One region of the Janthinobacterium salmonicoloratum genome, then DNA from elsewhere that is predicted to be linked to it. Evidence: predicted binding sites of a transcription regulator. Region 1 holds the regulator's gene; each other region holds the start of a gene.
The links. The regulator LexA, encoded in region 1, represses DNA repair genes until DNA is damaged. The targets are predictions, from matches to a motif close to ACTGTATNNNNATACAGT.
Positions count from the first base shown of each region.

Region 2: the regulator LexA is predicted to act here: its motif matches at 1,984-2,001, upstream of recA (recombinase RecA).
Region 3: the regulator LexA is predicted to act here: its motif matches at 1,873-1,890, upstream of imuA (translesion DNA synthesis-associated protein ImuA).
Region 4: the regulator LexA is predicted to act here: its motif matches at 1,658-1,675, upstream of imuA (translesion DNA synthesis-associated protein ImuA).

Region 1 is NZ_JBNYXV010000001.1:1,597,349-1,605,025, forward strand. Features, by position in the region: gene ACQ4WY_RS07405 (DUF47 domain-containing protein) at 28-654, opposite strand; gene ACQ4WY_RS07410 (replicative DNA helicase) at 746-2,131, opposite strand; gene rplI (50S ribosomal protein L9) at 2,267-2,722, opposite strand; gene rpsR (30S ribosomal protein S18) at 2,750-3,040, opposite strand; gene priB (primosomal replication protein N) at 3,056-3,364, opposite strand; gene rpsF (30S ribosomal protein S6) at 3,385-3,774, opposite strand; gene lexA (transcriptional repressor LexA) at 4,050-4,697, shown strand; gene ACQ4WY_RS07440 (tetratricopeptide repeat protein) at 4,769-5,542, opposite strand; gene ACQ4WY_RS07445 (cystathionine gamma-synthase family protein) at 5,622-6,866, opposite strand; gene purF (amidophosphoribosyltransferase) at 6,910-7,677, opposite strand, start outside.
Region 2 is NZ_JBNYXV010000001.1:2,579,441-2,587,117, forward strand. Features, by position in the region: gene ACQ4WY_RS11925 (methyltransferase regulatory domain-containing protein) at 1-56, opposite strand, end outside; gene recX (recombination regulator RecX) at 197-652, opposite strand; gene recA (recombinase RecA) at 787-1,893, opposite strand; gene ACQ4WY_RS11940 (response regulator) at 2,135-2,869, shown strand; gene ACQ4WY_RS11945 (sensor histidine kinase) at 2,866-4,398, shown strand; gene ACQ4WY_RS11950 (DUF4212 domain-containing protein) at 4,391-4,705, shown strand; gene ACQ4WY_RS11955 (sodium:solute symporter family protein) at 4,702-6,750, shown strand; gene ACQ4WY_RS11960 (6-phosphofructokinase) at 6,867-7,677, shown strand, end outside.
Region 3 is NZ_JBNYXV010000008.1:53,153-60,829, forward strand. Features, by position in the region: gene ACQ4WY_RS25550 (competence protein CoiA family protein) at 1-646, opposite strand, end outside; gene ACQ4WY_RS25555 (GNAT family N-acetyltransferase) at 1,007-1,441, opposite strand; gene imuA (translesion DNA synthesis-associated protein ImuA) at 1,982-2,671, shown strand; gene ACQ4WY_RS25565 (Y-family DNA polymerase) at 2,688-4,073, shown strand; gene ACQ4WY_RS25570 (error-prone DNA polymerase) at 4,076-7,225, shown strand; gene ACQ4WY_RS25575 (hypothetical protein) at 7,417-7,677, opposite strand, start outside.
Region 4 is NZ_JBNYXV010000001.1:1,733,205-1,740,881, forward strand. Features, by position in the region: gene ACQ4WY_RS07995 (Y-family DNA polymerase) at 1-997, opposite strand, end outside; gene imuA (translesion DNA synthesis-associated protein ImuA) at 927-1,637, opposite strand; gene ACQ4WY_RS08005 (putative Na+/H+ antiporter) at 1,844-3,109, shown strand; gene ACQ4WY_RS08010 (GNAT family N-acetyltransferase) at 3,163-5,196, opposite strand; gene ACQ4WY_RS08015 (MFS transporter) at 5,280-6,494, opposite strand; gene ACQ4WY_RS08020 (extracellular catalytic domain type 1 short-chain-length polyhydroxyalkanoate depolymerase) at 6,803-7,677, opposite strand, start outside.

The sequences.
Region 1 (7,677 bases):
GATTCTGGTTCAGGACAGGCCCAACGCTTACGCGTTTTCGACGATGATGCCTTCGATAATATTGGACACATCTTCGCAACGGTCGGTCACGGTTTCCAGAATTTCGTAGATCGCTTTCATCTTGATCAGATTGCGCACGTCCGGTTCGTCGCGGAACAGTTTGGACATGGCGGCGCGCATCACGTGATCGGCGTCCGATTCCAGGCGGTCGATCTCTTCGCAGATGGCGACAATCTTGCGCGAGTTGTCCATGTTGTGCAGCATGGCGACGGCGTCGCGCACTTTCTCGGTACAGGCCAGCACCAGTTCGGCCAGGCGCTTGGCTTCCGGCGTGACGGCTTTCAGGTCGTACAGCGAGACAGTTTGCGCCGCATCTTCCAGCAGGTCGAGGATGTCGTCCTGGCGCGTGATCAGCTGATGGATGTCGTCACGGTCGATCGGCGTGATGAAGGTCTTGTGCAGCATTTCCACGGTGGCGTAGGTGACTTTGTCCGCCTGTTTCTCGATGCTTTCGATCGCATGCACGCGGTTTTCCAGGTCGTCGAAATTGGTCATCAGGCCGAGCATCTCTTTCGCGCCCTTCACGCACAGTTCCGCGTGCTGGTTAAACAATTCAAAAAACTTGCCCTCAGTGGGCATCAAGCGTCCAAACATGTCATTCTCCGTTAAGCATTGAGTCGTGTTATTTACTACAGAAAGCCGCCCCGTATGAGGGGGCGGCCAATGGAATATCAGTGCTGCTGTGTTAGTCGCCTTGGTAAAGCGCCAGGCCACCACTGTAATTGCCAAATTTGGTGTACTGCCCCATGAAGGTGAGGCGGATGCTGCCGATTGGACCGTTACGTTGTTTACCGATGATGATTTCGGCCGTTCCCTTGTCTGGCGAGTCGGGGTTATACACCTCGTCGCGGTAAATGAACAGGATCACGTCGGCATCCTGCTCAATAGCACCCGATTCACGCAAGTCGGACATGACAGGACGTTTGTTCGGGCGTTGCTCCAGCGAGCGGTTCAACTGCGACAGCGCGATCACGGGGCAACCAAGTTCTTTCGCCAGGCCTTTCAAGCCCCGTGAAATCTCGGAAATCTCCGTGGCGCGGTTGTCGCCCGGAGTATTGGCCGACATCAGCTGCAAGTAATCGACGATGATCAGGCCCAGCTTGCCGCATTGACGCGACAAGCGGCGCGAGCGGGCGCGCAATTCGATGGAATTCAAGGCCGGCGTTTCATCGATGTACAACTGCGCGTCGTTCATCTTTTGAATCGCATTCGTCAGGCGCGGCCAGTCTTCGTCGTTCAGGCGGCCCGTGCGCAGACGGTGCTGGTCGAGCTGTCCGACGGAGCCGAGCATACGCATGGCCAGCTGGGCGCCGCCCATCTCCATCGAGAACACGGCCACGGGCAAGCCGCTGTCGATGGCCACGTTTTCGCCGATGTTGACGGAAAACGCCGTCTTGCCCATCGATGGACGGCCCGCCACGATCACCAGGTCGCCCGGCTGCAGACCGGAGGTCATGCGGTCGAGGTCGATGAAACCGGTGGGCACGCCCGTGATTTCACTCTGGTTGTCGCGGCTGTACAGTTCGTCGATGCGCTCGACTACTTGCGTCAGCAGGGGCTGGATGGCGGTCCAGCCCTGGGCGCCGCGCGCGCCTTCTTCGGCGATGGCGAAAATCTTCGATTCGGCCTCGTCAAGCATCTGCTTGACTTCCTTGCCTTGCGGGCTGAAGGCCGTGCCGGAGATATCGTCGGCGACGGTAATGAGTTTACGCAGCACGCCGCGGTCGCGCACGATCTCGGCGTAACGCCGGATGTTCGCAGCCGATGGCGTGTTTTGCGCCATGGCGTTCAGGTAAGCGAGTCCGCCCACATCATCGGCCTTGCCGAGCTGGGTCAGGGTTTCAAAAACAGTAATGACATCGGCTGGCTTGGAAGCGTTAACCATCTTGACGATTTGCTCGAAGATGATGCGATGGTCATAGCGATAGAAATCCTCCGCATGCATGAAGTCGGCGATGCGGTCATACGCGGCATTGTCGCGCAGCAGACCACCGATAACGGATTGTTCTGCTTCGATCGAATGCGGCGGAATACGGAGGGAATCCAGTTGCGGATCAGAGGGGGCGTTCATGGCGCGAATTATACCCGCTTCGGCGTGCTGGCAAAAATAAAGGGCTGAAATTGAGCGAAAAAAAGGCCACAAAAAAGCCGGGCGAACCCGGCTTTTCATAGTGCGGCAGCGCTTGCGGGCCAGGCCCGCAGACGATTACGCGTTCGCGTCTGGAACGACAGCGATAACAACTTCCACGACCACGTCGGTGTGCAGAGCAACCGAAACGTTGTGCTCGCCAACGATCTTCAGCGGGCCGGTAGGCATGCGGATTTGTGCTTTTTCAACAGCAAAACCTTGCTTGGTCAGCGCTTCAGCGATGTCGAAGTTGGTGACGGAGCCGAACAGACGGCCATCAACACCAGCTTTTTGAGCAACTTGAACGGTCAGACCGCTCAGTTTTTCGCCTTGGGCTTGCGATGCGGCCAGTTTGGCGGCAGCAGCTTTTTCCAGTTCGGCGCGCTTGACTTCGAATTCAGCCACAGCGGTTGCCGTAGCACGACGTGCCAGGCGTTGCGGGATCAGGAAGTTACGTGCGTAACCGTCTTTGACTTTGACGACTTCGCCGAGGTTACCGACGTTAACAACTTTTTCTAACAGAATGATTTGCATAGTTCTTCTCCAGGAATATCTGACCGATTAAGCGTGGTGCAGATCGGTGTATGGCAGCAGCGCGAGGAAGCGAGCGCGCTTGATTGCGGTGTCAACTTGGCGCTGGTAGTGCGCTTTGGTACCGGTCAGGCGTGCTGGCATGATCTTGCCGTTTTCTTGGACGAAGTCTTTCAGCGTGTCGACGTCTTTGTAGTCGACTTGCTCAACGTGAGCTGCGGTGAAGCGGCAGAACTTCTTGCGTTTGAACAACGGGTTTTGCTGTTTGCGTTTTTCTTTAAGCTTGAGCTTATTTTTGTCGAACTTTTTACCGAATGCCATGTCAGGCTCCTGTATCTAAAATGCGCTAGTCGGGGTGACTGCACTAAAATCAATGATGTGAAACACCAAACTCTTGCTGTTGCGGCTCTTCCTGGCCAGGAAACCCGTGAACTGATATACCCCGCCCAAGCTTGCCTGACTGAACCGGCCTGAGATTTCGCCAGCGGCTAGCGCGGCAACATCAAACTCGGTCAAACGGGCAATCCCTGCTTCCATCTGCTGCGAACTGTGTTGCAATACTGCATTCACAATCGGCAGCCCTGCCGGGGTATAGCGCAATATTTCGCGCTCGGCAATGATGGCGGTTACTTGTAGCTGGTTCAGCGCACGATCCTGGTCAAGAATTAAGCTGCTGCTGCGGCTGGAGCGGCTGCTGGTGCTTCGGTGCGGTGGCTTTTGGCCGCGTCTTCGCGTTGTACCGATTTCATCATCGGCGAAGGAGCTGTTTCAGCTTTCTTCATTTTAACGGTCAGGTGACGCAACACGGCATCATTGAATTTGAATGCTGTTTCCAACTCGACCAGGGTCTCGTTGTCGCATTCGATGTTCAGGCAGATGTAGTGTGCTTTAGGCAGCTTTTGGATCGAGTAAGCCATTTGACGGCGGCCCCAATCTTCCACGCGGTGAACCGAACCGCCGCGGGTGGTTACGCTGGCTTTGTAGCGTTCGATCATCGCGGGCACTTGCTCGCTTTGGTCCGGATGGACGATAAAGACTATTTCATAATGACGCATGCAAACTCCTTCAGGTCGGATTGATAATCGCCCACCCCGGCGTCAAGACGGGTGTGGGAAGGTCAGCCGAAGATTATAACCGCCTTTTGCAAACGTTTCAATCATTCCTTCCACAAGCGCCCGAAAAGCCCCTGCGCCACCATGCTTTCTGCCCACGGACAAGTATTTCTTGCGAAATTCGCCGAAAACACGGAAATCCCCTTGCATAGTGGGCGATACTGTACAAAAATACAGACTGTTCATATAGACAGCATTTTAGTATGCACCCACCGCTCATGATCAAGCTGACAGCACGACAAGAACAAATCCTGAACCTGATCAAGGACGCGATTGAAAACACGGGTTTCCCCCCCACCCGTGCCGAAATCGCCAATGAACTGGGTTTCAAATCAGCAAATGCGGCCGAAGAGCATTTGCAGGCTCTGGCCCGCAAGGGCGCGATCGAGATTTCGCCCGGCACCTCGCGCGGCATCCGCCTGATCGGTGCGGCGGCGAGTGCGGCCGCCGAAGCCCTTGCATCGAAGGTGCCGGCAGCGCTGCTGATGTCGCTGCCCCTGATCGGCCGGGTGGCCGCAGGTTCGCCCATCTTGGCGCAGGAAAACCTGGAAGCGAGCTACAACGTCGACCCGGCCCTGTTCTCGGCCAAGCCCGACTTCCTGCTGAAGGTGCGCGGCTGGTCCATGCGCGACGCCGGCATCATGGATGGCGATTTATTGGCCGTCAAGAAGGTCGACAGCGCCAAGAATGGCCAGATCGTCGTGGCCCGCATCGGCGACGAAGTCACCGTCAAGCGCTACAAGAAAACGGGTTCCGTCATCGAACTGCTGCCGGAAAACCCCGACTTCAAGGTCATCACCGTATCGCCGGAAGATGAATTCGCCCTGGAAGGTTTGGCCGTCGGCCTGATGCGCAGCTGGCATTAGGAGAGAAGGCGCTTGCATCACACATGCGAGCGCTTAATTTCCAACCTATTGACAACATCGGCAAGACCGTCCTACTTGTTTGGCACAGGGCTTGTCACCCATTGCGGCGTGTTCGCACTACGTGAACGATCCAGCTCACTCATTTCATTTTCTGTCTGAATTTTTTTATTCTCAGCCAAGAGGTACTTCTCTGTTCTGGCTTGCCACTCATCGCGCTGCGCCAAGATCTTTTGCGCCAGTTCACGTCCGTCGGCGCTCACCCGCGCATAGGCCACATCCATGCGCAGCTTAGCCTTTTCAAATTCCTGCTCATTCATCAGCGCTTCAATGGCAGATGGAATGGCTTTACCAGGCGGCAAAGAAGCATTCAGTTTACTGACAAAGCTGTTATAGCATGTCATCCAGGCATCAACACTATCGGCCACAGCCCTGATCTGACGCTTGGTTTTGGAGAATTCAGGGATCACCGGAGTGACACACTTCATCTTACTCAAGGCAATATCCTCGCCAGCATATGAATTGACATAGTAATCAATGTCACCTTTTCGCTCGACACGGCTAGCCATAAGGGCCAGCGCAGCATCGGCATTTTTGTTGCCCGCCTTGGATGCCTGCCCAAACCATTGTCCGGCTTGCACGGCATCGACGCCTACTCCCTCACCATATAAATACATCTCACCCAAATGAAATTGAGCCTCCGCATTCCCTGCCTGAGCCAGCTTCTTATATAAATCCAAGGCTTGCGGATAAGCCTTGGATTGCAAGAATTTATTCGCATCCGTCAGATCATCAGCATATACAGCGGAAGAAAATAACAATAAAGCACTAAATACAATTTTTTTCATTCTCACTCTCCAATTAAGAAATAGACACAAATGCTTTAATTACACCTAAATGTAATCTTTTTCTCAAAAAAGTGAAACCTTATTCTTCTTCCAATGCCTGCCTGAAGTCACCCAGCAGATCGGCTTCGTCTTCGATGCCGACGGAGACGCGGATCAGCGATTCAGCGATGCCCATGCTGGCGCGCCGCTCTGCGCCCATCTCGTAAAAGATCGTGTGGGCGACGGGAATGACCAGGGTGCGCGTGTCGCCGAGGTTGCTCGCTGGAATGGCAAGATTGAGACGATTCAGGAAATCGAAGCAGTCGATGCCATCCTTCAACTCAAAGCTGAACAGGGAGCCATAGCTGCGGAACAAATCCGTCGCCAGCGCATGCTGCGGGTGCGATGCCAAGCCAGGATAGTGCACGGCCGCCACTCTAGAGTCCGCTTGCAACATGGTGGCCAGCGCCAGGGCGTTCGAGCAGGTTCGGTCCATGCGCAAGGCCATGGTTTCCGCACCGACGGCAATATGGTGCGCCGCTTCCGGGCCCAGGGAGGCGCCGAAGTCGCGCAAGGCCTTGGCGCGGATTTGCGCGATGCCCCACTGCGCGGGCGCCGCCTTCTTGTAGTTTTCAAAGATATTCGGGTACCGCGTCCAGTCGAACACGCCCGTGTCCGTCAAGCTGCCGCCCAGCGCATTGCCGTGGCCGCCGATGGATTTCGTCAAGGCATTGACCACCAGGCCCGCGCCCACGGCTTTCGGGCGGAACAAATATGGCGTCGTCATCGTATTGTCGACGATGTACAGGATGCCCTTCTCACGGCACAGCTCGCCGATCTTTGCCAGGTCGGCGATCTGCGTGCGCGGATTGGCGATGGTTTCGACAAACACGATGCGCGTGGCCGGCGTGATGGCGGCGGCCACGTTGGCCACGTCGGTGGCGTCGACGAAGGACACGGCGATGCCCTGCCCCGTCACCGTTTGCCACAGGCTGTTGGTGTTGCCAAACAAAAAGGCCGACGAGACGACGTGATCGCCCGCGCGCAGCAAGGATTGCACCACGGCGCCGATGGCGCCCATGCCGGTGGCGAAGCACAGGGTCGCCACACCGTCTTCCATCTTGTTGACCTTGTCTTCCAGCGCGGACACCGTCGGGTTGCCCTGGCGGCCATAGCGGAAACCCGGCTCCTTGCCTTGGAATACGGAAGCGAGCTGGCGCGCGTCGGCGTACCCAAAGGCAACGGAGGTGTGCACGGGCTTGTGCAGCGAGCCATGCTCGATGCCCTTGCGGCGGTCGTTATGCAGGATGGTGGTGGTAAAGCCGTAGTTTTTTTTATCGTTCATGATCGCAGAGAAAAAAAAGCCCGGCGCAGGCCGGGCAGGTTACTTATGCTTCCGTTGTCGCCAGGTTCAGGTTCAGCTGGGAACGTGGCGTATCTTCGGGCGCTGCCGCCTTCGGATGGTGGCGCGCATATTCCAGGCGGTCCAGGTATTCCTGCGACACGTCGCCCGTCACGTACACGCCATCGAAGCACGACGCCTCGAAGTTGGTCAGGGCCGGGTTGACGTCGGCGATCGCCTGCTTGAGCGCACCGATATCCTGGTACACCAGGTAGTCGGCCGTGATTTCGCGGCACACTTCTTCCGTCGTGCGGCCGTAGGCGATCAGCTCGTCGCGCGTCGGCATGTCGATGCCATACACGTTCGGGTAGATGACCGGCGGCGCGGCCGAGGCGAAGATGACTTTCGTCGCGCCCGCTTCGCGCGCCATCTGCACGATTTCACGGCTGGTGGTGCCGCGCACGATGGAATCGTCGACCAGCAGCACGACCTTGTCCTTGAATTCGGACGGGATGGCATTGAGCTTCTGGCGCACGGATTTCTTGCGTGCCGCCTGGCCCGGCATGATGAAGGTACGGCCGATGTAGCGGTTTTTGATGAAGCCTTCGCGGTACTCGATGTTCAGCGCCATGGCCAGCTGGATGGCGGCCGGACGCGAGGAATCGGGAATCGGCATGACCACGTCGATATGCACGCCAGGCAACTCGGCGCGGATCTTCTCGGCCAGGTATTCGCCCATTTTCAGGCGCGTCGCGTACACGGAGGCGCCGTCGATGACGGAGTCGGGACGGGCCAGGTAAACGAATTCGAACAC
Region 2 (7,677 bases), 980 kb from region 1:
TAATAGCCATAGGTATAGGCGATTTCGGCCATATAGCCGGCATTCCAGTTGCTCATCTTGCATCCTGTCACGATCAGTGGTGCTGCGCGCATCGCACAGCGTTCGAGCGCCAGCATACCCGATCGCGCGGCGTCACCATCCTGGAAACAGACGGCGTTTGAAAGCGCAGTTCTGGCGGCACGGCGGGGCGCCGGTCTTATTCCTCGTCGGGATCCAGCCCCTTCAAGGCCACTTGCACGGCGCGTTGGGAAAAACCGCGCTGCATCAGGAAGCGCATCTGCTTGTTGCGCTGCTCGGCATCCTGCGCCACCTCGCCAAATTTGCGGCGCCACACTTCGCAGGCGCGCGCAGTCTCGCCTTCGGCCAGGCCGGCCTTGAGCTCCTGCAGCGCCTCGCCACCAATACCGTGGCTTTGCAATTCCGCCATGATGCGGCTATTGCCGAAGCGGGCCGAGCGGCGGTGGATCAGCGACTCGGAAAAACGTTCCTGCGACAGCCAGTTGGCCTTTTCCAGGCTGTCGAGCAAGGCTTCCACGTCATCGCCCTCCTGCGCATGCCGCTGCAGCTTGCGCCGCAATTCCATGCGGCTGTGTTCGCGCATCGACAAAAAACGTAGCGCCCTGCCCTTCAGGCTTAGTTGTACTGCGGCCATACCCCCACCTTGTCTTTCATGTACGATCAAAGCACCCAAACACAATCGCCGCCCGGCGCAACAGCGCGGGACGGCGATCGTGGTGACACCTTGCCAGACACCATCCGCAAACGCGAATGATGGCTGACGGCAGCTTACTCGGCAGCCTTGGCTTCCGCAGCCTTGGCAGCCTTGTCGGCGGCTTTATCCGCTTTTTCCGGCTTTTCAGCAGCCAGCGGCGGCAGTTCGCGCACGCCCAGCGAAGCGCGGACCTTGTTTTCGATTTCGCGGGCCAGTGCCGGACGCTCTTGCAGGAAGGCGCGGGCGTTGTCCTTGCCCTGGCCGATGCGTTCGCCGTTGTAGCTGTACCACGAACCGGATTTTTCCACGATCTTGGCATCCGAGCCCAGGTCCAGGATTTCGCCTTCGCGCGAGGTGCCGGCGCCGTACAGGATGTCGAAGTGCGCTTCCTTGAACGGTGGCGCGATCTTGTTCTTGACGACCTTGACCTTGGTTTCGTTGCCGATCACTTCATCGCCGGACTTGATCGAGCCGGTGCGGCGGATATCCAGGCGCACGGAAGCGTAGAATTTCAGCGCATTGCCGCCGGTGGTCGTTTCCGGGCTGCCGAACATCACGCCGATCTTCATGCGGATCTGGTTGATGAAGATGACCAGGGTATTGGTGCGGTTGATGGAACCGGTCAGCTTGCGCAGGGCTTGCGACATCAGGCGTGCTTGCAAGCCTGGCAGGGAGTCGCCCATGTCGCCTTCGATCTCGGCGCGTGGCGTCAGCGCGGCCACGGAGTCGATGACGACGAGGTCGACGCTGCCCGAACGCACGAGGGCGTCGCAGATTTCCAGCGCCTGCTCGCCCGTGTCCGGTTGCGAGATCAGCAATTCATGCAGGTTCACACCCAGCTTTTGCGCGTAACCGACGTCCAGCGCGTGCTCGGCATCGATAAAGGCGCAAGTGCCGCCCAATTTTTGCATTTCAGCGATGGTTTGCAGGGTCAGGGTGGTTTTACCCGACGATTCCGGACCGTAAATTTCCACCACGCGGCCGCGCGGCAAGCCGCCCACGCCCAGCGCGATATCGAGGCCGAGCGAACCGGTCGACACGACTTGCACTTCTTCGATCGCTGCGCTGGCATCCATGCGCATGACCGAACCTTTGCCAAACTGCTTCTCGATCTGCGCCAGTGCGGCGGCGAGCGCCTTGGCTTTTTCCGATGCGGGTACTACAGCTTTTTTATCGTCCATATGTTCTTTCAGCCGTTCTACAGTTGCGGATTCACGTGAATCCTGCAGCCTGCGATAGCGCCAGTGGGTTAAATTCTTTACACAGACAGTACTGTATAAAAAAACAGTGATCAATGCAAGCGGAACGTGGATTTGTTTTGAAACAGATCAATACAAGCCTGGTTTTTCACAAAAACTCGCTACCTTGCGGAAAATGAAACACAATACAAACTTCTAACGCCGCAAGCATAGGAAGTGCACCATGCGTATTTTACTTGCCGAAGATGACAGCGTGCTGGCCGATGGCCTGACCCGCTCGCTGCGCCAGTCCGGTTATGCGATCGACTACGTCAAGACTGGTCAAGAGGCCGATACGGCCCTGTCCACCCAAGAATTCGACTTGCTGATCCTCGACCTGGGCCTGCCCAAGATGTCCGGCCTGGAAGTGCTGCGTCGCCTGCGCGCGCGCGCCTCGCTGCTGCCGGTACTGATCCTGACGGCCGCCGATTCCATCGAACAACGCGTGAATGGCCTCGACCTCGGTGCCGATGATTATATGGCCAAGCCGTTCGCCCTGTCGGAACTGGAGGCAAGAGTGCGCGCCCTGACGCGCCGCGGCGCCGGCGGCGGCGCCACCGTCATCAAGCATGGCCCCCTCAGCTACGACCAGGTGGGGCGCAGCGCCTACATCAACGACCAGATGCTCGACTTGTCGGCGCGCGAACTGGGCTTGCTGGAAATCTTGCTGGGCCGCACCGGCCGCCTCGTCTCGAAAGAGCAGCTGGTCGACCACCTGTGCGAATGGGGCGAAGAAGTGTCGAACAACGCCATCGAAGTGTATGTCCACCGCTTGCGCAAGAAGATCGAAGTGGGCGGCGTGCGTATCGCCACCGTGCGCGGCCTCGGCTATTGCCTGGAAAAATACTCGGAAGCGGCGCGCCTGAACGCCGAAGCGGGCGAGTCGGCAAGCCCGCCCAGCGGACCCGCCAGCAAGTGAAGGCGCGCGAGGCGCCAGCGGACGAGGCGGACGACGACGACTGGTTCGAGCCGCCCACCACGGAACAGGATGACACCATCGAGCACTCGCTGTTCGGCGAAATCCTCGACTGGATGCTGGCGCCCTTGCTGCTGCTGTGGCCAATGAGCATTGCCATCACCTATCTGGTGGCCAAGGGCATCGCCAATCAGCCCTTCGACCATGCGCTGGAAGACAGCGTGACGGTGCTCACGCAGCAGGTCAAGCAAGCCGACGGCGCCATGCTGCGCCGCGCGCCGGAAAAGAACGGCAAGGGCCGCGATTTTCTGCGCGGTGACGATATCGACACCCTGTATTACCTGGTGGTAGGCCCGCGCGGCGAGTACCTCGACGGCGACCGCGATTTGCCGTCGCCGCAAGACCCTGACAAATACCGCAGCGGCATGGTGCTGTTTCGCAACGACACCATCCACGGCACGCCCGTGCGCGTGGCGTTCAGCTATCTCGACATTCCTTCAAGCAACGACGATGAGCCGCACCGCGCGCTGGTGCAAGTGGCCGAGACGCTGGAAAAACGCGCCCAGCTGGCCAATGAAATCATCAAGGGCGTGATTTTGCCGCAGTTCATCATCCTGCCCGTGATCCTGGCCCTGGTCTGGTTTGCCCTGGCACGCGGCCTGTCGCCGCTGGCGCAATTGCAGGAGCGCATACGCGCCCGGCCGCCCGACGATTTGAGCCCCATCGAATCGGGCCAAGTGCCCGAGGAAATCACGCCGCTGGTCGGTTCGCTCAACGAGATGCTGGCGCGGCTGTCTCTGTCGATCGACATGCAGAAACGCTTCATCGCCGATGCCGCGCACCAGATGAAAACGCCGCTGGCCGGCATGCGCATGCAATCCGAACTGGCCCTGCGCCAGACTGACCACGACGAGATTCACCGCTCGCTGCTGCAACTGGCAAAAAGTTCGGAAGCGGCCACGCGCCTGGTCAACCAGCTGCTGGCCCTGGCACGCGCGGAAAACCAGCCGCAGGCGGGCACGGCGTTCGAGCCGATCGAGCTGAGCGAAATGGCGCGCGGCGTGGTGCAGGACTGGGTGCAAGCTTCGTTCGCCCAGCATATCGACCTGGGCTTCGAACAGCCCGCCTATGCGATCATGATTTCCGGCAATGCCATGATGCTGCGTGAACTGCTGAGCAACCTGATCGACAATGCCCTGCGCTACACGCCGTCGGGCGGCAGCGTCACGGTGCGCGTGCGCAGCACCCTGGAGCTGGCCATCCTGGAAGTGGAAGACACGGGCCCCGGCATACCGCAGGCTGAACGGGCGCACGTGTTCGAACGCTTTTACCGCATTCTCGGCAGCAATGTCGACGGTAGCGGCCTGGGCCTGGCCATCGTGCGCGAGATTGCCCAGCAGCATGGCGCCGAAGTCGATATTTTTAACAATCCGCGCGCGCACTCGCCGAAGCTGCCGGGCACCCTGCTGCGCCTGAGCATCGCCCTGCTGTTGCCGGACGCGCCAGAAGAGGACGACATCACGTATGGATAAGCCCAGCCCACCCGTTCCCCTGGCGCGGCCGGCGCGCACGCCCAGCCCCGAACTGCAGGCGCGCCTCGATGTACACTGGCACAAGACGCGGCGCCTGACGGCCATCCTGTTGCTGATCTGGCTGCTGACGGGCTTCCTGACCGTGTTTTATGCGCGCGAGCTGTTGCATCTGAACCTGTTCGGCTGGCCGCTGCCCTTTTATATGGCGGCCCAGGGCGCCTCGCTGGTGTACCTGGCCATCATCGCCTTCTATGCCTGGCGCATGCGGCGCCTCGACCAGGCTTTTCATGCCGAGGAGCACGCATGAGCGGCCAGCCCAGCTTTTTTGCACGCCTATGCCGCTACTACCTGCTATTTACCGCCGGTTTTGCCGCCTTCCTGCTGGCCCTGTCCGTGCTGGAACAGGAAGGCATGCCGCGCGCGTGGATCGGCTACCTGTTCATGCTCGTCACCATCACGCTGTACGCCACCATCGGCGTCATCAGCCGCACCTCGAACGTCACCGAATACTATGTGGCGGGACGCCGGGTACCGGCCATGTTCAACGGCATGGCCACGGCCGCCGACTGGATTTCGGCGGCCAGCTTCATCAGCCTGGCCGGCGGCCTGTACCTGAACGGCTTCGACGGCCTGGCCTTCATCATGGGCTGGACGGGCGGCTATTGCCTGGTCGCACTCCTGATCGCCCCCTACCTGCGCAAGTTCAGCCAGTACACGATTCCCGATTTCCTCGCCGCCCGCTACGGCAGCGGCACCGACAAACGAGGCGCCAGCGTGCGCGTGGTGGCCGTGGCCGCCACCATCATCGTGTCGTTTACGTATGTCGTGGCGCAGATTTACGCCGTCGGCCTGATCGCCTCGCGCTTCACGGGCGTGGATTTTTCCGTCGGCATCTTCCTGGGCCTGGCCAGCATCCTCGTCTGCTCCTTTCTTGGCGGCATGCGCGCCATCACCTGGACGCAGGTGGCCCAGTACATCATCATCCTCGTCGCTTTTCTGATCCCCGCCATATGGCTGTCGGTCAAGCATGCGGACAATCCCGTGCCGCAGATCGCCTACGGCAAGGTGCTGCCGCAACTGAGCGCGCGCGAACACGTGCTGGAAACGGACCCGAAAGAAAACGAGGTGCGCGCCATTTTCCGCCAGCGCGCGCAAAGCTACCAGGCGCGCATAGCCGGCTTGCCCGCGTCCTGGGAACAAGGCCATCTGGCGGCCCAGCGCCAGCTCGATAGTTTGCGCCAGCGCAATGCCTCGCTATTCGATATCCGCAACGCGGAACGCTACCTGATCGCGTATCCGAAGAGTCCCGACGAGGCACGCGTGCTGTGGCAAGCCGCGCACGCACAGAATCAGAAACGCGCAGAGCCGATCATTCCACACGCGCAGCCATTCCCCGCCGCCAACCGGGAGCAGTCCGACATCAAGCGCAACAATTTCCTGGCCCTCGTGTTTTGCATGATGCTGGGCACGGCCGCCTTGCCGCATATCCTCATGCGATCGTACACCACGCCCTCCGTGCACGAAACGCGCGTCTCCGTGTTCTGGACCCTGTTCTTCATCTTGTTGATCTATCTCACGATTCCTGCGCTGGCCGTGTTGGTCAAGTACGATATTTACTCCGCTCTCGTGGGCACGCAATACACGAACCTGCCCACCTGGGTGTCGTACTGGGCCAATGTGGACAAGCTCAGTCCCCTGATCAGCATCGTCGACGTCAACCGCGACGGCATCGTGCAACTGGCGGAAATTTCCATCGACGCCGACGTGCTGGTGCTGGCCACGCCCGAGATCGCCGGCCTGCCCTATGTGATTTCCGGCCTGGTGGCGGCCGGCGGCCTGGCCGCCGCCCTGTCGACGGCCGACGGCTTGCTGCTGGCCATCTCCAACGCCCTGTCGCACGACATCTATTACAAGGTGGTCGACCCCACCGCCTCGACGCAAAAGCGCGTGACGATTTCAAAATTGCTGCTGCTGGCCGTGGCCTTCATCGCCGCCTATGCAGCCTCGCAAAAACCGGCCGACATCCTGTCGCTGGTGGGCGTAGCGTTTTCCCTGGCCGCCTCGACCCTGTTCCCGCCGCTGGTGCTGGGGGTCTTCTGGAAACGCGCCAACTACCAGGGCGCGCTGGCCGGTATGCTGACGGGCTTTGGCGTGTGCCTGTATTACATGCTGCATACGAGCACCATGTTGGGCGGCAATGCCAGCGGTCAATGGATGCATATCGCGCCCATCTCCGCCGGCATCTTCGGCGTGCCGGCCGGCCTGGCAGCCGCCGTGCTGGTCAGCTGGCTGACACCGGCGCCGGGACGCCGCAGCATGGGACTGGTGGAACATATACGGGCGCCGGAATAAGCGCACATCCAGGCTTGGGATGACGTGGAAAAATTCCTCGACAGAACGAGCGGAAAAGACAGCGCCCCGGCAAAAAAGGAGTAGGCTGGAGGGCCGTTCCACTACGAGGAGACCTCATGCCGTCCGGAAAAATTCTTGTTGCCCAGGGAGGCGGCCCCACCGCCGTCATCAACCAGTCGCTGGTGGGCGTGGTGCTCGAATCGCGGCGCTTTCAACATGTCACGCGCGTATATGGCGCGCTGCACGGGGTGCGCGGCATCGTCAATGAAGAATTCGTCGATCTGACCCAGGAAACCAGCCACAACCTGGAACTGGTGGCCGCCACGCCGTCGTCTGCCCTCGGCTCCACGCGCGACAAACCGGACATCGCCTACTGCCAGCAAATCTTCGAAGTGCTGCGCGCGCACGAGATCGAGCATTTCTTCTACATCGGCGGCAATGACTCGTCCGATACGGTGCGCATCGTCAGCGAAGAAGCGCACAAGGCCGGCTATCCGCTGCGCTGTATCCACATCCCGAAAACCATCGACAACGACCTGGTGGGCAGCGACCACACGCCCGGTTTTCCCTCCGCCGCGCGTTTCGTCGCGCAAGCCTTCGCCGGCGCCAACCTGGACAACGCGGCCTTGCCCGGCGTCTACGTGGGCGTGGTGATGGGACGCCACGCAGGCTTTTTGACGGCCGCCTCGGCGCTGGGCAAGAAGTTCCCCGACGATGGCCCGCACCTGATCTACCTGCCCGAGCGCGTCTTCGTGCTGGATAACTTTCTTGCCGACGTAAAGGCGACCTATGAAAAGTATGGCCGCTGCGTGGTCGCCGTCTCGGAAGGCATCCATGATGCCTCTGGCGAACCTATCGCCAGCCTGCTGGCCAAGGAGGTGGAACGCGATGCGCACGGCAATGTGCAATTGTCGGGCACGGGCGCGC
Region 3 (7,677 bases), on a different contig from region 1:
GCAGTTTTGTCTCAAGCACTCGACGAGCTGTGGCCATCCCAGGGTAAGAAATCCAGCGGATGCGATGCGCTGCCGCAGTTACCGCATCACGAAGCTCAGCTATCGTAGTTTGCACCGGAATATCGTTCAGACAAATCTCGTAACATGCGCAGTCAGACGCTTCCAATTCGCTAGCTTTCAGGGGATCAACGGCATGGCTCACAAAGACCTCAATGCGGTGTTCCACACTGAGACCCCTACCTGAGCCCACAGCATCCGGTCGTCGATTGTCTCTGGCCACCTCTATTTCGACCGCCTCATACTTTACGTTCACCGCTCTCGCTAGAACGGCCGAGACGATCTGTAGCTTGCCCAGCGCGTCGGTGGCGGAAAGGCTGATCTCGACAGCTGGCAACTGGACGCTTCGTTCATCGGCCAAAATTTGTTTTGCCATCAAGTGGAGAGCCGTCTCTGCTCCGATCGCGCAAGCGAGACCATCATGAGCAAAATGCCAGATATTCTGCTCGCCTTTCTTTGCAATCAGCGGCGCGTTGCATCCGGGGCAGGTGCAGTTGCATGCGCGACCCGATTCAACTTCGACAGGTGTAACCATCCGGCCACTTTTTTGCCCAAAGGGCACGCGCGACAAGGCTGAAATCGAGCTCAACGTTACGCCACCACGGCAACATGGAATGTGGCTAACGGGGAATCCGGTGCTTGAGCCATCCAATTGGCGCGGACGTGCGTCTCGCCTCTAGCAGAGTCAATGAGCACTTGGTCACTCCAGAGGTCGCACGGCCGATGATAAATATTATTTTTTTGACTCCGCCGCATCTGGTGATTGTTTGGACAAAAAAGGCTTAGAGTGGGAATGATTGCACCCTTAGTACAGCGAATATGCATTGGAGTATTCGAAGACCACAATAGAACCCTGAACCATCCATCCGCCTTTGATACCAGACGAACGTGATGGATCACTGTACGATGCTGCTGCAACAATGAAAAGTGTGTTATTTTTTTGCAATTTTCAAACATCCGCCGGTGTCCAACGCATTAAAAAATGATCGCCCTCTTCGTAGTGTTCGACCACGAAAAATCCACGTCTCTCAAAAAATTCTTTTCGCTTTTTCGTTTCGCATTTAAGAATGATTGGGATCTCGGGCGTTACTGAAACTTTAACTTGTTCGATCAGTTTCGTCCCTATGCCCTTTCGCTTGGACTCTGGGTGCACATACAAGAACATAAGGTCAGCTTCCTGAAACCCAGTGCCGCCAATATAACGGCGCCCTTTGAAGGCAAGAGCAAAGCCTTCCTGTAATCGGATAATGGAAAAATGACCTTCGGCTAGATGTTTGAGTACGTTTTTCGGAAATTCTTCATCCTTATCACTAGCAAACTTTTCGAAATTATCGTTCACAAAGTGGACGATATTTTCGTCAGAAAATTGTCTAAAATCGATCATATGGATCCTATCTATTGTACGGCTAACAGTAAAAATACAGGTGCAAATATTCTACTTAGTTCGAATCAGTTAGCGCTAGCCAAGCTTGTTCGTAAATTCCTTTTTCCCGTCAAGGTCATTTTTACTCTAGCACTGAATCGCCACAGCTAGTGTAGACAGTCCTGATCCACGGTTCTTGAAAAAGAAAAACCGATGGATCGTGTCTGGGGCCTGGGTGTCCTCCCGGCCTCTAAGTGTGCTATCTCGTAGCTGCCAGATCCAACGGCGAGATCGGATCTGGCTGCCCCTGCCCTGCAGAGAGCCTCGCACGCTCAAGAAAAAGCTCCTAGAACGTCGGCGGATCTTGTTGGCTCTTTCGTGCAATCACAACTGTTAGTTTTGACAATTCAAGCAATTCACGGACCTTGCAGTTTTTGACGTCCTCAGCATATACTGTGTTTATATACAGTATTTTTGAGAATACTCAACAACCGCACGCCAGACGCCATGCTTTCACCTTCCCTTCAACGCACCAGCTCTACCGCATTGGCTAACAGCCCCATGCTGCGTGACGTCTGGCGCGCGAGTGAATTGAGCCGAGGAACAACCAGCACGGTTACTACCGGTCACAGCATCTTGGATCGTGAGCTTCCAGGCAAGGGTTGGCCACTATCGACCTTCACGGAGTTGCTAGTTCAGCAAGCAGGTATCGGGGAAATGCACTTATTGCGGCCAATGCTGGCACAACTGTCGCAACATCGCCGGATCGCCCTGGTGCAGCCGCCGTACTTGCCCAACTCCGCCGCCTGCAAATTCATGGCCCTGAGCTGCCCAAACCTGCTCTGGATACGTGCCCCCGGCACCGCCGATGCTCTCTGGTCCACCGAGCAGATCCTGCGCAATGGCAGTTGCGGTGCGGTATTGCTGTGGCAGACGAATATCCGCGACGAAGCACTGCGGCGTCTCAATCTGGCGGCGCAGACGACCGAGACGTTCTTCTGGCTGGTCCGGCCGATGAGCGCAGCGGCCGATGCCTCACCAGCGCCATTGCGCCTGGCATTGCGCCCCGCCGCCGGTGGCATTTCCACTCACATCATTAAACGGCGTGGCCCACATCATGAGGCGCCGCTCTTTATCCCGCTGGCTGACATGCCGGCACGTCAACGATTTTTGGACGATCAAAATGCGGTTCTGGTTCAGCGTACACCTCCCACTGTTGCCTCTCGAATGCCTCAGGCCGCGCTGGTGTGAGCCGGGGCCCTATGCGGTGGTCGACAAGGGCCGCATTATCACGGTCTCGCAGCAAGCCTTTGCCGAAGGCGTGCGTGTCGGCATGCGCCCAGGCGGCGTGGCGGCCGTGTCGCCGGATACCGTCATCCTGGAGCGCAGCCCTGAGCGCGAACAGATTGCTAGCAATGCCATCGCGCTCGCCCTCCTCCAGTTCACCCCGGAAGTGGCGCATGCCAGCGACTTCAGCCTGCTGCTGGACGTGACCGCCAGCCTTCGACTGTTTAACGGGCGAGCCGCCATTAGCCGGCGCATTCGCGCTGCCCTGCAAGCGCTTGGGGTGGCCTCGCAGCTTGGTACAGCGCCGACAGCCATGGGGGCCTGGCTGCTGTCGCGCTGGCAGCCGGCCAAACGCCAGATCATTCTGCGGCGCACCGTGCACATGCGCTCACTGGAGCGCCAGCTCGACCGCATGCCCTGCGCCTATCTGCCCAGCACGGCGAATCACCTGGAGTGGCTAACGGATATTGGCGCGGATCATCTGGCGGCACTCCGGCGCCTGCCCCGCCCGGGCATCCAGCGCAGGATGAACAAGCACGTGCTCGATGAGCTCGACCGTGCCTATGGGCTCGCTCCTGAATTGTTTGAATGGATCGCCATTCCCGAAACTTTTTCAGCGCGCATCGAAACCTTTGACCGGATCGAACACGCCGATGCCCTGCTGGACGGCGCCACTGGCCTGCTGCAGCAATTCGTTGGATGGCTGGTCGCGCGCCAGCAGGCTGTGAGTGTTTTTGTTCTGCTACTGGAGCACGAACGCGGGAAAACTGCAATCCCACCTACGCCAATCGAGATCGGATTGGCGGAGCCGACCTGGCGCGACGCGCACCTGATACGGCTGCTGAAAGAGCGCCTGGTGCGCACGGAACTGGTTGCCCCGGTCATCGCCCTGCGCCTGGAGGCGCGCCTTCTCACGGCGATGGCGCCCCCGACACAAGACCTGTTTCCCGAGCCGGGCGGCAGTCCCGCCGACTACAGGCGCCTACTGGAATTACTCAGTGCCCGTCTTGGCAGCGACAATGTCCTCTCGCCTGTCGAGCATCAAGACCATCGGCCGGAGGAAAGCAATGCCTGGGCTGCCGCCACCGAGAAGCGCAAGGCGGTCAACGCCGAAGATGAGGCTTTTGAGCGCCCGTTCTGGCTGCTACCTAAACCAATCCCGCTGCTGCTGCGCAGCGAACGTCCCTTCTATGGTTCCCCTCTAAAAATGCTCAAGGGGCCGGAACGCATTGAGGCCGGCTGGTGGAACGATCAAATCGCGGCCCGCGACTATTACATCGCTCAAGGAAGCGATGCGACCTGCTACTGGATCTACCTCGAGCGTGTCGTTGACGGCCGCTGGTACCTGCACGGCATGTTCGGCTAATCATGGACAAGCCGCCAGCTCCCACGCTGCCCGACTATGCCGAGCTGCAGTGCATGAGCCATTACTCCTTCCTGCACGGCGCCTCTCCGCCCGATCAATTAGTGGCGCGCGCGGCCCAGCTGGGCTACCAGGCCATCGCCATGGCCGACGAATGCTCCCTGGCCGGCGTGGTCAAGGCGCATGTGGCGGCGAGGGAGTGGAACATCCACCTCATCATTGGCAGCCAGATGAGGGTGACACCGGAGGACGGCACACCGCCCTTCACTGTGCTGATCCTGGCCATGGATCGCGACGGCTACGGCAACCTGAGCGAACTCATTACTGCTGCGCGCACGCGCGCCGACAAGGGAAGTTACCTGGTGTGGCCACGCGACATCGCCAACCCCACCGCCCCTCTCGCCCATTTAAAAGGGCTGCCTGGCTGCCAGCTTATCCTGTGCCCCAAATATAACGCCCCCTATGAAGAGATCGAGCGGCAAGCCGAATGGCTGGTGCGCAGCGCACCGGGCCGCGCGCGCGTCGCCTTGACGTTGCACCACCGTGCCCAGGATGACCGGCACCGCGCCATGGTCGAAGCCATCGGCGCCGAATTCAGCCTGCCAGTGGTGGCCACGGGCGACGTCGTTATGCACCTGCGCTCGATGAAAATCATCCAGGACACCATGACCGCGATTCGTCTGAATACGCCGGTGGCGCAGTGTGGCTATCAACTGGCCTCGAATGCCGAAGCGCATCTGCGCTCGCGTCTGCGGCTGGGCAATCTGTATCCGCGCGACACACTGGATGAAACCCTGCGCGTGGCCCAGCGCTGCACCTTTTCGCTCGATGAGCTGCGCTATGAATATCCGGGCGAGATTGTGCCAGAGGGGCAGACCCCGGCCAGCTACCTGCGCGAGCAGGCGTATATCGGGGCGCACTGGCGCTACCCGCACGCCATTCCGGACAACGTGCAGGCACAGCTGGAATATGAGCTGGAACTGATCGGCGACATGAAATATGAACCCTATTTTTTGACGGTATTCGACATCGTGCGCTTCGCCCGCTCGCAAAAAATCCTCTGCCAGGGGCGCGGATCGGCCGCGAATTCGGCGGTGTGCTACTGCCTCGGCATCACCGAAGTCGATCCCTCGCGCGGCACCCTCCTCTTCGAGCGCTTTATCTCACGCGAACGCGATGAACCGCCCGACATCGATGTCGACTTCGAACACCAGCGCCGCGAGGAGGTGATTCAATACATCTATCGCAAGTATGGCCGCATGCGGGCCGCTTTAACGGCCGTCGTCATTTCCTACCGCCCGCGCAGTGTCTTGCGCGATGTAGGACGCGCGCTGGGCGTGGATTTATCGGTGGTCGACAAGGTTGCCAAAGCCTCGCATAGCTGGGGTGGGCGGGCCGATCTGCAGCAGCGTCTGATTACCTGCGGACTCGATCCACACTCCCCCATCGCCGAGAAGTGGGCGGCAATTGCCGAGCGCCTGATGCGTTTTCCACGTCATCTTTCCCAGCACCCGGGCGGCTTCGTCATTTCGCGCGGCCCCCTCTCCCGCCTGGTACCCATTGAAAACGCCGCCATGCCAGAGCGCACCGTGATTCAATGGGATAAGGATGACATCGATGAGCTGGGCCTCCTGAAAATCGACATCCTGGCGCTCGGCATACTGTCGTGTATCGCCCGCACCCTGGCTTTGATCTCGGAGCAGCGTGGAGAACGTTTTGAACTGGGCGATATTCCCCATGAGGATACTGCCACCTACCAGATGATCTCTCAAGCGGACACCGTCGGCGTGTTTCAGATCGAATCGCGGGCGCAGATGTCGATGCTGCCGCGCATGCAGCCGCGCGAGTTCTATGACCTCGTCATCGAGGTGGCGATCATCCGGCCAGGGCCCATCCAGGGCGGCATGATCAATCCGTACCTGCGCCGGCGCCAGGGCCTGGAAGCAGTGACATATCCGAGTCCCGAGATCGAAGCCGTGCTGCGGCGCACGCTCGGGGTGCCCATCTTTCAGGAGCAGGTCATGTCGATCGCCATGACAGCAGCCGGTTTTACGGCCGGTGAAGCGGATCGCCTACGCCGCGCCATGGCCGCCTGGAAAAGAAAAGGTGGCCTGGAACAGTTCGAAGATCAACTCATGAGCGGCATGGCCGAGCGAGGCTACAGCATCGAGTTTGCCACCTCCATTGTTGGCCAGATACGCGGCTTTGCCGAATATGGTTTTCCGGAATCCCATGCGCATAGCTTTGCCCTACTGGCCTACGCCAGCAGTTGGCTGAAATGCCATCATCCCGCCGAGTTCCTGGCCGCCCTGCTCAACAGCCAGCCCATGGGTTTTTATAGCCGCTCCTCTCTGGTGCAGGACGCGCGCCGGCATGACGTCGAGGTAAGACCCGTCGATGTCTGCGCGAGCGGGTGGGAAGCATCCCTGGAGCCGAGGGCAAACGGCAGACTGGCGGTACGCCTTGGTTTGAATAATATCAACGGGATGGTGAGAGAGGCGGCCTGGCGCATTGAGGAAGCCCGCGCTGCAGCCCCCTTCAAAAACACGCGCGATGTTGCCATGCGCGCGCAACTCGATGCGGGTGATATGAAGGCCCTGGCGTCGGCCAATGCCCTGGTAACGCTGACGGGCAACCGGCGCATGGCCATGTGGGATGCTGCAGCGAGCGTGCCGGAGCGGGATTTGATGCGTGCGACGACCATTGCCGAACCCGTGCTGGAGCTGGCGCCGCCGACGGAAGCCGATGACATCGTGGCGGACTACCGGCATGTCGGCCTGACACTGGGCCGTCATCCACTCGCTCTCCTGCGTGAACGGCTCAACAAGATGCGCTTTGTACCGTCGGATATCCTGAACACCTTCAGCGACGGCCAGCTAGCCAGGGGCTGCGGCATCGTCACGGTAAGACAGCGGCCGGAAACGGCCAAGGGGATGATTTTCCTCACCCTGGAAGACGAATTTGGCACCATCAACATCATCGTCTGGCCCACTCTGGTGGAAAAGCAGCGGGCCGAACTGATGAATGCCTCGCTCTTGGGGGTGTACGGAATTTGGCAATCGAAAAGTGGCGTGCGCAACCTGATTGCCAAGCGACTGGTCGATTGCTCGCATCTGCTTGGACAGCTTGACACGAGGAGCCGGAATTTTCACTAACGAATGCGCTTTCGTAATTAATTATGGTAACAAAGTGCCTACAGCAATCATGGCGATTCAATGTCCATCAAACGCTTCTTTCGCTTGCCGGCATAACTATCTGCAGGTTTCTAATTTAACGTTATTGTTAGGCATGGTTAAGCAGTTAATTTTTTATGAGAATTAAATTTATGAAATAGATGTTAGTGAAATTATTTATCTCCAATTATCCTATTTAGGCAATTTCTTTTATCAATAAATTCGCTCGGCATCCGAAATCGATCGATACACTGGGCCGTAGCAATAAGCCCTTCCAACTGAGTTCGCTTTTCATTAAGTTCGCATTCCAAAATATGTGCACTCGGCCATGAGCCTCCAGCCTGAGAAATCACGCCAGTCAAACCACATTTGTATTTTACATATCTATTCCCTTCACTCTGCTGTAAAAGAAAAGCAGGTATTACTACGTCAAT
Region 4 (7,677 bases), 140 kb from region 1:
GCAGCGCTTCCAGGGTCAGGCCGATCACGGGTGCGTCCAGCGCCAGCTGCGCCAGGCGCTCCTTGAGCAAGCGCACCAGGTGCTCGTCGCGCCAGACGGCTTCTCCCAGCGCCAGGTCGATGACGGTGGGTGGGCGCGCCACCCTGCCCCGCTCGTGCGCCAGCAGCAGCTGAATGCGCTCGACGGCGAATTGCCGCGCGCACAGCCAGCCCGTCATTTGCTGCAGCAGCCGGCGCGCGCCGAACAGCAGCGCGTCGGCGTGCTCCACGCGGTCGAACAATTCCAGGCTGGCGCGGAACGTGGGCGGCGCTTCGAGCCACACGAACAATTCCGTGCTGTGGCCATGCGCCTCGTCGAGCATGTCCAGCAAGGCCCCGCCGCAGCGGCGCTGCAAGCCGGGCCGGGGCAAGTGGCGCAACTGCCCCAAGGTGAGGCAGCCGATACCCTCAAACCAGTCGAGCCAGGGGCGCGCGGGCGGCAGCAAGGCGCACGGCAGGCGGTCGAGACGGCGCACCAGACTATCCATGCGCAGCACGCGCCCCTGGCGCGTACCGGCGCGCGCCAGCAGCCAGGCGCCGCGCGCCGTGGGGGCGCACGACAGCTGGGCCGTGTAGCCAAGCGCGCGCAAGCTGGCCGCGATCTGCCGGCACAGGGCGCGCACGCCGCCAAACAGGCGCAGGCTGGCGCCCGCATCGACCAGCAGGGTCGCTTCCTCACCCTGCGCCACCAGCGGAGAATATTGCAGCAGCGCCAGCGCCACCGCTTGCAGGGCCTGCGCTTCCAGCTCCAGGGAACGTTCGTGCAGGCGCGCCTGCGGCGCCAGCATCAGCGCACCCGCGCGGCGCATGCCCGGCCGGATGCCGGCCGCCCGCGCCAGCGGCGACAGGGCCATCACTTGCTCCTGCTCCAGCACCACGCCCAGGTGGTCAGCCGACCAGCGCGGGCAAAACACTTCGAGCGGGAGCCGGGGCAGGCACAGGCCGATCCAGAGTCGCATGACGCAGCAGTAAAGAAGGAGGTTGCAGGGGCAGGAACAGGGGCGCGTCGCGCTGCGGTCCCCGGCGCTTGATGAAGCCGATCTCGATGCCGCCGGCGGCCGGGCGCACGGACAGGCGCAACGGCGCAGGCGACGCATCCTGCGCGCCATGCAAGGGGCGCAGCATGCAGAACAGGGTGTTGCCGCTTTGCGCGGCCAGGTGCAGGCGGCGCAGGCTGTCGGCGCGCACATGCGATTGCCAGAACAGCAAGGCGCCGCACGTGCCACTACGCAAGATGTTTTCCGCCGCCCACAAGGCATCCTTGCTGCCGGCGCTCTTTATCCACAGCAGTTGCGACGGCGCCAGACCCTGCGCGGCCAGGGCCAGCGCCTGCGGCGGGTGCGGTGGTTGCAGCAGCACGATGGGCAAGCCCGGCAACTGCGCCAGCGTGGGCGCCAGCAAACGCAATTCGCCGCTGCCCGGCTGCTGCACCAGCAGATCGATGAGGCTGCCGCTGGGCCAACCGCCGCCGGGCAACTGCGCGGACAGGGCGGCAAAGCCCGTGTCCAGGCAGCGCATGGCGCCCTGCCCCAGCTGCGATGCGCGCCATAAAGACGGGTGCAAGGCTTCCGGCGAGGCCATCAATTTGGAATGTTGCATCATTGGATATGGAGATGAATACTGTATGCATATACAGTACTATCCACTCCGTCTTTTGGCAAGGTTTATCTGCCTGTTACCAGCGCAGGGGCCGTTCCGCCATGTCCGAAAAACCCCGTTTTGGGCATCGATTGCTGTACCATAAGCACTCTCCTTACCGCCTGGCAACGTACCAGTCGGCCTCCTCCGTCCATAAGGAAACGCATTTGACCACCATCCACATCATCAGCGCCATCGTCTTCGGCCTTGCGCTCATCCACACCTTTGCCGCCAAGTCGTTTGAAACATTATCGCGGCGCCATCCCCGCCATGCTGGCCTGCTGCACTTGCTGGGCGAAGTGGAAGTCGTGTTCGGCTTCTGGGCCTTCATTTTGATCATCATCATGGCCTTTGTCTCGGGCGGCGATGCGGCCATCGAGTATGCCGAGTCGCGCCAGTACACGGAGCCGCTGTTCGTCTTTGTCGTCATGGTCGTGGCCGCCTCGCGCCCCGTGCTTGACGCCGTGCAGCGCCTGCTCAAAGGCGTGGCGCGCGTCATGCCGCTGCGTACGGAACTGGCCCTCGTCTGGCTGGGCCTGGCGCTCGTGCCCCTGACGGGCTCCTTGATCACGGAACCGGCCGCCATGACCCTGGCCGCGCTGATGCTGGCGCCGCAAATCTTCCGCCCCGGCATCCCTGAATGGCTGAAATACGGCGCCCTGGGCGTGCTCTTCGTCAACGTCTCCATCGGCGGCACCCTCACTTCGTACGCGGCGCCACCCGTGCTGATGGTGGCCACCACGTGGAACTGGGATAGCGCCTACATGGCCAGCCATTTCGGCTGGAAGGCGGCCATCGCCGTGCTGATCAACGCCACCGGCGTGAGCATCCTGCTGCGCAAATACCTGCACAGCAACACGTCCGATATCAAGCCGAAGGCCGGCGAAGTGGAAGCGCCAAAAGTGCCGCTGGCCGTCAGCCTGGTGCACATGATCGTGCTGGCAGGCGTGGTCACCCTGGCGCACCATCCCGTGCTGTTCATCGGCCTGTTCCTGTTCTTCCTCGGCTTCGTGCAGGCGTATGAGCGCTATCAAAGCCCCCTGATCCTGAAGGAAGGTTTATTGGTCGGCTTCTTCCTCGGCGGCCTGGTGGTACTGGGCGGCATGCAGCAATGGTGGCTGCAGCCCATCGTCTCCAGCCTGAAACCGCTGGCCCTGTTCTTCGGCGCCCTGGGCTTGACGGCGATTACCGACAATGCGGCCCTCACTTACCTGGGCTCCTTGATCGTCGGCATGACGGACGAAGCGAAATACATGCTGATGGCAGGCGCCGTGGCCGGCGGCGGCCTGACCGTCATCGCCAATGCGCCGAACCCGGCCGGCGTGGCCCTGCTGCGCCGCGGCTTCAAGGATGAATCGATCGGCGCCGTCGGCCTGCTGGCGGGCGCCCTGCTGCCGACGGCCGTGGCGGGCCTGGCCTTCCTGGCCCTGTAAGACGCTGCACGGGGCGGCTGCCGGCCGCCCCCTGTTACCCCTCGATTTCCCCTTCAGTTACCTTCATACACGAGGAAGTGCAGGCGGTCATAGAACAGGCTGTAGGCATAGTCGAACGTGCCCACGCTGCGAAAACCCTTGTGCAGATACACTTGCAGCGCTTCGCTCTTTTCCCACACCGTCAGGGTGATGCGCGCACAGCCCTTGCGGCTGGCCAGGTCGCGGATTTCATGGAACATCTGCCGGAACAGGCCCTGGCCCCGGTATTTCTCGTCGATGGCCAGGCTGCTGACGAAACAGTCGTCGGCGCGCGCATGCGCGAGCACGAAGGCGTCATACGCATCATCGAGCGCCTTCATGTCATCGCGGTAATAGGACACGGCGCCGCAGGCCTGGAACTCGGCCATCGTCGCGGCCGTGAAAAAGCCGATGAAACGCTCGTCCTCGTCATGCAGGCCGTGGATGTGCGCCAGATACGGGTCGATGTTTTGCCGCCGCTGCAATTCGACGAACTGCAGATTGAGTTTATTGCCAAACGAGCAGTATTCAAGGTAGCTGGTGGCAAACAGCAGTTTCGCCATGCGGTTCTTCGCCTCGTCGCCCAGCCGTTCGCCCGCCACCAGCTTGAGCGGCGCATGCGACAGCAAGCCCGCCTGCGCCTCGTCGCCGGACGGGGCGGCATCGCCGGCGGCCGGCATGCGGCTGCCGTAGCGGCCCACGGTAGGACGCCAGAAATTGCCAACGGCAATATGCTGCGAACGGTGGGCCAGCAGGTAGCGACAAAAGACGGCATTCACGCGGTCCAGCTGCGGGTCGTCCGACAGCACCGAGTAGTAGTGAAAATGATCGATGTCCGCCCGCAGCTGGGCCGCATACGCCATGCGCGGCACTTCCTCGATGTCGAACACGTCGACGATGTTGGGCAGGCTCAAAGGATCGTCGAGTTGCCAGTCGATCTCGGCTAGCCTGGCGACGCAGCGGGCATACGCGCGCCGTTCCTCGTCGCTGAGCGGGATGTGTATATCGGTAATGATATCGTCCAGCAAGCGCATGCCGCGGATGCCGCCCACCACCGCTTCTCGCGCGCCGTCATACAGCACGCAGTAGCGCTGGTAAAACTCGGCATGACTGAGCAGGGTCACGCCCAGGTTTTTCTTCCATTCGGCATAGAACTGGCCAAACAGCTGCGCCTCGAATTGCGGGCAGGAACGGGGAATCTGCGCATCGATACCCGCATAGGCGAGGTTCACATTGCGCTGGATCACACGCAGCGCGGCGTCGTTCTTCTTGGCGATCAGCATGCCCGTTTCATCGAGAAACAGATTCATCCAGCTGACATGCTGGCGCTCTTCGCCGTCGCCTTCCCTGCGCTGGAAATAATCGGGCACTTCCGGCTTCATCAGGAAAATCGTCGCGGGATTATGCGGGATCGTATCGACATCCATATACATGCCGCCGTATTCGCACATGATGAGGATGCGGAAATAATCGGACAAGGTGGCGAAGTAGCGCTGCGTATGCAGGGTATCGAGGATATCGAAGCGTGCCGGCGCGAAGTCCAGCGCCAGCGCCCGCAGCGAGTTGATATGCAGGGTCGTGCCGCCGATGGCGTAGCGGCCTATCGTGTAGCGCCCGGCGCCGCCCGTGGGGCTGAAGCGCTCGTCATCGCGCAGCTGCTGCGCATCCCAGACCCAAAGGATGGAGACATACGGCGCGCCGCCATTATGCAGCACCTCATCCAGCGCCGCGCCCCACTGCTGGATCGCCTCACAGGCGATGGCTGGCAACGGCCCGCCCATCCAGATGCGGTGCAGGTAGCGCTCGTCGTCGCCGAGCGCCCGCGTGGGGATGCAACTGAGCGAGGAACAGCTTGCGGCATTGAAATGCGTAAAATTGCCGGCGACAAAGCTGCGCAGGGCGGCGATGCCCGCCTGGTGCTCCCCGGCCAGTTGTTCCAGGTCGCTGCCGGCCGGCCGGACATCGGCCAGGGTGATGTAATCGAGTTTCAGCCGGTTGATGCGAAACTCGTATTCCAGGTTGAAAATCTTTGCTTGATCGTGTTTCGAGGCCAGGTCATCTATTTTCATGGGCGCACCATTTTCCGCAGGAGAGTGTCAATAAACTTCGCAGGAGGTAAAACAAGGTCGACAACATGCGCATCGTTGCGCCATCAGTGCCGGGCGAGCAGCACCTCGCTTTCCCGGCGCCCCGCCATGCCCCGCGTAAACAGCAGCAGGCAGGCGGCGATGACCACGATGACGGGGATATTGAGCAGCGCATACGTTTCCAGCGCATAGCCGAAGCGCTGGCACAGCACGTTGTACAGCTGCAGCCAGGCGGATAGATAAATGCAATAGAGCAAGCTCATGGCGGCCGTCGTCAAGGTCATCGATTCCTTGCTGGCCGTGATCGCGCTGCGGATCAGGGCGCCATTGAACAGGCCGAAGCCGATGGAATAGACAAACATGCAGGCCGCAAACACGTCGACGTGGTGGCGGCCCGCACCGGCGCCCAGCATGCCGGCGGCCGCGATCAGCCCGCCCAAGCGAAGCAGGGATACGAGAGGGAAATCCTGGCGCAGGCGCTGGATGGCGATGCTGCTGAGGACAAAACCGGACAAAATCACGCATTGCAAGGCGATATACGTGGCGTAGGAAGCGCCCATCTCCTGCAGCACGAAGAGGGGCGAAAAACCGATCCAGGCCGTCAGGGGCACGGTGGCCAGCCCGGCCGTGAACATGCCGAACATGAAGCGCTTGTTGCTGAAAATGGCCGCGTAGCTGCGCACGATGGCGGCAAGGTCCGGGCGCGTGACCGTCGGCGCCGTGCGCGGCATGGTCTTGAACAGGCCCAGCAAGGACAGCAGCGCCAGCAGGCCCGAGAGGAAAAAGACGTAGCGCCAGTCCAGCCGGCTGATGATGGCGCTGCCGAGGATGGGGCCGGCCAGGGGCGCGAGGATGGTGGTGCTCGACAGAATACTGCTCAGCTTGACGGCCGCCATGTCGTCGAACAGTTCATGGATCATGGCATAGCCGACAAAGATGAAGCAGCAGCCCATGCCCTGGATGAAACGCGCAGCGAGAAATTGCTCGATCGAGGTGGTAAATGGCACGGCCAGCGTGGCCAGCAGGAACAAGGTATTGCCGGTCAATACCAGCTTGCGCTTGCCGATGGTGTCGGCCAGGGGCCCCAGGAAAATCTGCAGGGAACTGCCGCCCAGCAAATACAGGCTCAGGGACAAGGGAACGAATTTCTCCTCTGCCTGGAACTCCCCGACGATGCCCAGCATCGCCGGCATGATCATGTCATTGGACAGATAGATATTCAGTTCAAAGACGAGGAAAAACGCAAAAAACCACAGCAACTGCTTGGACTTGATGGACATGGCGCATTCCGTAACGTGGGTGGCTGCCGTCAGTGCATGTCGGTCGTCGGGGCATGGGACGGTCGACACGGCTCGTCACTGAAAACGTGTACCAATTGTATACCAGTTACTATTTTTAGCGCCTTTTTTTGTGATTTTTAAATACCGCAGCAATACCACTCAAGCAAAACCCATGGTGCTGCGGCATTGGAAATATGCGCTGAAAAGGGCGCGGCCAGCGCGCCGGCGCGCTGCCGCGGCTCTGCGAGGAAGGGAAGAACGATGCGTACCAGTGCCTGCCGCGCCGTTGCGGCGCGCGGCACGCTGGCTTATCGGCGGCGGTGGCTGGCGAAGAAATCGAGCAGCATCTTGCTGGCGTCGGGTTTGGCCTTGTCGTTGAACGGCAGGCTGGCGTCGCCGCCGCTCCACGCGTGCTCGAGGTGCTCGACCTGGGCCACGCGCAGCAGCACCTCCTTGCCCAGCTGATAGTCGTGCAGCGCGTACGCATGGGCCGGATTGCGCCCGCCCGCCGCGCCGCCAGGCAGGCGCTGCGCCGTCACAACGGTATCGGCTGGCAGGCGGTTGACGCGCACGCTCTGGCGCACCAGCTGCGTCTGGTTAATGGGCCGCACCACCTTGTCGGACAGCCCTTGCAGCAGGATGGTGGGCAGGCGGGGAAACGCGGGCTGGCGCGCCAGCACTTCATCGATGGCCGCATCGGCGCGGGCGCTCGCGCCATGCTGCATCACGCCCAGCGCGCCGATCAGGTTATGCCCGGCGCCAAACACGGGCCCCGAATGCAGGCCCAGCGCTGCAAACAGCTGCGGGTGATTCAGAGCCACGATATGCGCCATGCCGGCGCCGGCGGAAATACCGCAGATATAGATGCGCGCGCGGTCGATCGCATAGCGGGCCGCCACCTGCTCGATGGCGCCGACGATCAGGCGCACGTCGCCGCCGCCCTCCTGCGTCAGCTTGTCGTACCACTTCCAGCAACGGCGCGCATGCGAGCGCAACGATTGCTGCGGATACAGCACGGCGTAGCCCTTGCGTTCGGCCAAGCGGTTCATGCGCGTGCCTTCGGCAAACTGCGTGGCGCTCTGTTCACAGCCGTGCAGCATCACCAGCAGCGGCCGGCCCCGGCTGCGCACGGCGGCGCTCGGCGCCTTCTCGGGCAAGTACAGGAAATACGGCAGGCGCCGGC